Regions from separate parts of the Sporosarcina sp. NCCP-2331 genome, predicted to be linked through region 2. Evidence: riboswitches for the same ligand, from Rfam matches in the RefSeq annotation. Region 2 holds a riboswitch; the other holds the start of a gene.
What was found. A riboswitch is a leader RNA that binds a small molecule or an ion and turns the genes downstream of it on or off. The one in region 2 is predicted to bind FMN.

Region 1 (3,417 bases), on a different contig from region 2:
TTCATCAGCCTGATGCGGAAGACGGCTATGATATTTTGCAGAAGGTCGGCGGTTTGGAATTAGCTGCAATGGCAGGGGCGATGCTGGCGGCAGCAACAAATCGCGTGCCGATTATTCTGGACGGTTTTATTTCTACAGCTGCAGCCTGTGTAGCAGAGCGGCTTGGAAAAGGAACAGTGAATTATATGCTGCTGGGTCATCAATCGATGGAACCGGGACATCAAAAAGCATATAGCTATCTGGGGAAAGAGCCGATTGTATCACTGAGCATGCGTCTTGGAGAAGGAACTGGAGCAGCGGTTGCCTTTGGAGTGATCCAGTCTGCTGTGCGTATGGTGAATGAAATGGCCACTTTTGAAAGCGCAGGCGTTTCAGCTAAAAGCGAATAGAAAAACAGGAAGGTGTTTACATACACTTTCCTGTCTTTTTCGGTGTGGACAAAGATTTGTAACACTTTGTAAAAAATATCGAGTTTTTTTGATTTTACTTTTAAGAAAATGATATAGTTAGAAGTATACAGTAATCAACTTATCATTAATTGTGAAACATAAGCAGAAAAGGAGAACGGATCTTATGACGAAAGAAGCCCATATTGTATCGTCTGATACACACAGCCGCTCGGCGTCTGCCTTCTTCTCAGATATTAAATCATTGATTAAAGGACCTGTCCTTATCGCGAATGTATTACCGGTTTTTGCTGGTTTCTGGCTGGCACTTTATTTTTCTGGAATGACTCTTGCGGGGAACTGGACAATGTTCTGGCTGACGATGATCGGCAGCACGTTCCTGATGGCAGGGGCGCTGGTGATGAATAACTGGTACGATTCAGACATCGATACCTTTATGGAAAGAACGCAGCAGCGGCCGACAGTTACAGGGAATTTTCAACTGAAAACGGTATTAAATATCGGAATGATATTATCTGGGATTGGTATGTTATTGTTGTTATTCACGACTTTTGAAGCAGCACTTTATGCATTTATCGGCTGGTTCACGTATGTAATTCCCTATACGATGTGGTCTAAACGTAAGTATACATTAAATACTGTAATCGGAAGTGTTTCAGGTGCAGTGACACCTTTAATCGGCTGGGCTGCAATCATGCCCGCCAATCATATTGTGCCGATCGTACTGTTCGCTATTTTATTTATTTGGCAAATGCCTCATACTTTTGCAATTGCGATGAAGAAATACGATGATTATAAAGCGGCAAATGTGGCGATGCTTCCAGTCGTCAAAGGCTTTGATTTTACTAAGCGTCAGATGCTGAATTACGTACTGTGCCTGCTGCCGCTGCCGTTTTTACTGCCAATGTTCGGGACAGCTTTCCTTGTGGTTGCCACCTTGATGAATCTCGGGTATATCGGTGCCAGTATTTATGGATTTTATGCAAAAGATAATTACCGATGGGCAAATGTTATGTTTTTATATTCAGTAAATTATATGACACTGCTGTTTGCGATGATGATTTTGCTGACATTTTAATTTCGATTTGAAGACTTCTCTTGCCTTATCGGCATAAGAGAAGTTTTTTCTATCTCACTGCTCTGCGAAAAGAACTGTGCACTAGGTATTTTCAACTGAATAAGTATTCAGATATTGTCTTTTCTTAATTGGGTATGCTAGACTCGTAGGTAATCGAATAAGTTTCCTTCGGGGCAGGGTGGAAGTCCCTACCGACGGTGATGAGCTTACGAGCTCTTAGTCCGTGACCCGGATGCTATTAAGCAGAAGGTGGATTTGGTGAAACTCCAAAGCCGACAGTTACAGTCTGGATGAGAGAAGGAACAGTGCGTTTTTTAAATTTGTCATTTATAACGCTTATTTTGTCATGGTCACAAGCCCCGCATTTTTACTCTGCGGGGTTTTTTTCATTGATAATGTCACAGAGGAATACAGCAAGTTGGAGTGTGTTGCAGTGAATCAAGACTTTATGGAAATGGCGCTGAAGCTTGCAGAAAATGTTGCAGGTCAGACGTCTCCCAATCCGCCGGTCGGTGCTGTTTTGGTGAAAGACGGCCGAGTGATCGGGATGGGTGCGCATATGCAGGCAGGTGAAAGTCATGCAGAACGTATTGCGCTGGATATGGCGGGCGAAAAAGCGAAAGGTGCTGATTTGTATGTCACGCTGGAGCCGTGTTCCCATACCGGCAGAACCTCTCCGTGTGCAGATGCAATAATCCAAGCAGGTGTCTTACGTGTATTTGTCGCGATTTCGGATCCTAATCCGCTGGTAGCAGGCAAAGGCATGGAACGTCTGCGAGCCGCGGGTATACAGGTACAGGATGGCCTGTGCAGCAAACAGGCACAGAAACTGTATGAATCATTTTTTCATTTTATTCGAACAAAAACACCTCATGTGACAATGAAAACAGCGATGACAATTGACGGTAAAATTGCAACTTCTGCAGGAGACAGTAAATGGGTGACGAGTGAGCAGGCAAGGCTCGATGTCCATCTGCTTCGTCATTCCCAAGATGCGATTTTAGTAGGCGTTCAAACTATACTTCATGATAACCCTCTTCTCACCACCAGACTGCCCCAAGGTGGAAAACATCCTATTCGAGTTATTTTAGATACCTGGCTGCGAACACCAGAACACAGTCAGGTGATTCAAAACAGTGAGACTTCCACATGGATTTTTTGCGGAAAAGATGCAGATCCGCAGCGTGAAAATTTATTTACACAGCCTCATGTTCAAGTGATCCGTATGCTCAAAACTGATCTTGTCATCGGAGAAATTCTCTTGGAGCTTGGCTTGCGGGATGTCATGACACTGTTAGTTGAAGGCGGTGCAGCGGTCAATGCTTCCTTTGTCAAAGCACGCGCTGTACAGAAAGTGATTTGTTATATGGCGCCTAAATTGCTTGGTGGCCGGGATTCGCTGACACCGGTCAGCGGGTTGAATCCGCGTATGATGAATGAAGCTCTCAACCTGATTTTCGAAAGCGTGGAACTAATCGGTCCCGATATCAAAATAACAGCCATACCGAAAGTGGTGGATTGAGCAGTGTTTACAGGAATTATTGAAGAAATTGGTTCAGTCAAAAGCGTACGTCCCGATTCCCAATCGATGACTCTGACAATTGCTGCCTCGAAAGTACTGACAGATGTTCATCTCGGTGACAGCATCGCGGTAAACGGTGTCTGTCTGACGGTAACAGAGTTTACAGGCAGTCAGTTTTCGGCTGATGTGATGCCGGAAACCGTATCGTCTACATCTCTGTGCCAGCTGACAGCCGGGAGCAGAGTGAATTTAGAACGTGCACTTGCTGCAAACGGACGATTTGGCGGTCATTTTGTCACCGGCCATATAGACGGAGTAGCTGTGATACGTGAGAAGAGAACTGTCGATAATGCCCTTTATATCAGGCTTGCATTGCCCGAAAAATATGAACCTTATTTGCTTAACAAAGG
Region 2 (3,417 bases):
TTTTTCTGCGATTATATGAAGACTTTCATCACGATGTGTTCAATTTTTTGACGTACTTGACACGCAATCGCGACATCGCAGAGGATCTGATGCATGAAGTGTATGTGCGTGTGTTGAAATCATATGGAAGTTTTGAAGGCAAAAGCTCTGAAAAAACTTGGTTGTTTGCAATTGCGAAAAATGTGTCAATCGATTACTTCCGCAAGCAGGCGACAATGAAAAAACATACGGATCTTCATTTTGATTGGGAAGCACAGCAGCTTGAATCAGCAGATCGATTGCCTGAACAGCTGGTAGAAATGGATGAAGAGACACAATTGGTGTTGGAAGAACTGCATCAATGCACTGGTGATCAAAAAATGGTTATCCTGATGCGTTTCTTCCAAGATCTAAGCATTGCAGAAACGGCTGAAGTGCTTGGGTGGACTGAAGCAAAGGTGAAAACTACCCAGCATCGTGCGGTTAAGGCGCTGAAAGACAAAGTGGAAGCGCGTTCGGTGGGAAAGGGGCGATTATATGAGTAATGATCAGTGGAATGAAGACAAGATTAAAAAGTCATTACGCAATATGCCTGAGATTTCAGATCACCGCTCGAAAGAAGAAATATTGCAACGACTGAAAAACGACACGAGACTGAGCGAAGAATTACAGCCGAAAAGGAAACAGAAGAAACCAAAATGGCCGCCGATTCTTGCGGCAGTGGCAGCAGTTTTTTTGCTAAGTATTTTGATTCCAACTTTTCTTAATCAATCGAGTCAAGTATCGATGGATAAAGCGGTAACGGAGAGAGACAAAATGGATGATTCCCAATTGGATAACAGTGCGGAGTCAGCCCAAAGTCTTCCTGCTGAAACTTTTCAAATCCCTGAAGAGGAATCAGCCGCATTCTCAAGAAAATTCACGGGGGCACCGCCGCATTATGCGGTCTACCTGTCTGATGTAAAAGATTACACGGCATTTCATATCGGGCTTGCCACCAATCAAGCCACAATTGTCCCGATAACTTTCCTGATTCCAAATGAACAGATTGGGGCTGATCTGGGAATCGAGCCGGATGCGGTCGCATTGTATAACCGGTATGCGGGGGAAATCGATGAAGATTCACTCGGCTTTACTTCTTATCATCCTTATAAAGCGGATATTTCATCAAATGGGAATCAGGTTCTTATGAAGTTGTTTGACAAGCATTCCTATGACATGGGGAGTGCCGCGTTAGAAATGCTAAAACTTTCTGTCCAGGATACATTTTACGGCTTCGATGAAGTCCAATTTCTGAAAGAAGACGGCTCTCCGATTACTTTCGATCAAGCAGGAGAAGCAAGTGAGCCTGCGAAAATTAGCGGAAACAAGTCGCGGCAGGCCTATTACCGGTTCACTCAGGATAATGGCGAAGAACTGCTGTCATCGGATTTTGGAAAAACCTTTGATAGCGCGGAACAAGCACTGGCAGCTATGAAGGAAAATCCGAATGATGTGTATTCGAGTGTTATTCCCGAAGGCATAGATTTTACGGTAACCGAAAATAAGGAATTGCTGCAAGTGAAATTTACCGGGCCGTTGAATATAGAGCATTTAGAAATGGAAGATGCTATGCAGATGATTGAAGGGATTCTGCTGACTGCTGCAAGCTTCAATCTGCAAGTTGAATTTGAACAAGTGGTGCAAGAGCAGTGGAGCGATTTTGACTTTACAAAACCGCTGCCCAAGCCGATTGGAGCCAATCCTAAATTTCTTATTCTCGAATAATTCTGTTTTGTAGACGCCAGTAGTTTACAAAACAGTTTTTTTTAGATACAATAGGAGTATAACTTAATATTGATTCATCTTCGGGGCAGGGTGTAATTCCCGACCGGCGGAAATGAAATAGTTTTCTATTTTTAGCCCGCGAGCTTAACAGCTGATTCTGGTGAGATTCCGGAGCCGACAGTATAGTCTGGATGGGAGAAGGTGAAGGTGCAGCCATCTTTTTGTGTACGCAAAAAATGGTGCTTGTTTACACACGGATAAATCTCAGGATTTCATCTGTTATTAACAATGCATTTAAATCTCCCTAAAGCATAGTTGCTTTAGGGATTTTTTAGCGAAGCAGCAGATGTGCGGCCCTTTCCTCTTTTGAAGTGAATCGCAAAAGGAGAGAGGAACAAATGAATAGCAAGAAGTTACACAAATTGATTTTGATCGCAATACTGGGGAGTATCTCAACCGTTTTAATGCAGTTTAACTTCCCGCTGCCTGCAATGCCTGGATTCCTGAAAATTGATTTCAGTGAAATCCCAGCAGTCATGGCAATTATGACGATGGGGCCGGTTGCAGGAATTGGAGTGGAATTACTGAAGAACGTGATGCACTGGTTTTTATCCGGAAGCCCGACCGGCGTGCCGGTTGGTGAAATTGCAAACTTTATGACAGGCGTACTGTTCATCATGCCGATTTACTGGATTTTTATGAAATATCGTTCGGCAAAAGGCCTGGCTGCAGGATTGATTGCAGGCACAACCGCTATGGCCGTAGGAATGAGCTTATTGAATTACCTGGTGTTCCTGCCGATGTACACATATTTCTTAGGCATGCCGGCAGTAACAGGAAATGCGCTTTATCAAATGATTATTCTCGGAATCTTGCCTTTTAACCTGATCAAAGGTGTTATATTACTGGCAATTTCGTTAATGCTATATAGAAGCATGGAAAAATGGATTCTTCAGCAGCAGAAAAAACTGCTCGCATAATATATGAAACAGCAGCCTCCTTTATATTAATAGAGGAGACTGCTGTTTTTAGTTTTTACTGAAGAAAGGGTGTGATCGCTTGTCAAAAGGATTATTTCATCATGTGGAGATATATGTCTCAGATCTAGAAAAATCAATTCAATTTTGGGGTTGGTTATTAGAGGAATTAGGTTGCAGTCTCTATCAGGAATGGGAACAGGGGAGAAGTTGGAAAATACATGATACATACATCGTTTTTGTACAGACAGAAGAACGCTTTATGGATGTGCCATACCATAGATGCCGGACAGGTTTAAACCATTTGGCCTTTCACGCTGATTCGCGTCAACATATCAATTATATTATCGGAAAACTAAAAGATAAAGGAATTTCCGTCCTTTACCCTGAACAACATCCGTATGCCGGAGGAACAGAACATTACGTCGTTTACTTCGAAGACCCAGATAGAATAAAAGTGGAACTAGTCGCTCCTTAAGAAGAAGGTAATGTCACTGGGTAATAAGCAATCAGTTAAGGTTACGTGACAAGTATTCAGATAAATAAAAAACAACACATCCATTACTCTGGAAGTGTTGTTGATTACGAATCAATCTTCATATTTTAAGGGATCGCCTTCGAAAGGGTCATCCGCTATTTTAATCGAATCAGTAGGACAGCCATCGAACGCATCTTCGAGATCCTCCATCAGTTC

Region 1: it holds a riboswitch for FMN, as region 2 does, so the genes downstream of both, ribD (bifunctional diaminohydroxyphosphoribosylaminopyrimidine deaminase/5-amino-6-(5-phosphoribosylamino)uracil reductase RibD) here and NCCP2331_RS08910 (ECF transporter S component) in region 2, are expected to answer to the same signal.

The regions. Positions count from the first base shown of each region.
Region 1 covers NZ_BRCD01000027.1:6,791-10,207, forward strand. Annotated here, with positions in the region: gene cobT (nicotinate-nucleotide--dimethylbenzimidazole phosphoribosyltransferase) at 1-389, shown strand, start outside; gene cyoE (heme o synthase) at 574-1,485, shown strand; FMN riboswitch at 1,646-1,791, shown strand; gene ribD (bifunctional diaminohydroxyphosphoribosylaminopyrimidine deaminase/5-amino-6-(5-phosphoribosylamino)uracil reductase RibD) at 1,919-3,007, shown strand; gene ribE (riboflavin synthase) at 3,011-3,417, shown strand, end outside.
Region 2 covers NZ_BRCD01000012.1:60,058-63,474, forward strand. Annotated here, with positions in the region: gene NCCP2331_RS08900 (sigma-70 family RNA polymerase sigma factor) at 1-524, shown strand, start outside; gene NCCP2331_RS08905 (GerMN domain-containing protein) at 517-1,746, shown strand; FMN riboswitch at 1,819-1,953, shown strand; gene NCCP2331_RS08910 (ECF transporter S component) at 2,145-2,726, shown strand; gene NCCP2331_RS08915 (VOC family protein) at 2,806-3,201, shown strand; gene NCCP2331_RS08920 (ferredoxin) at 3,313-3,417, opposite strand, start outside.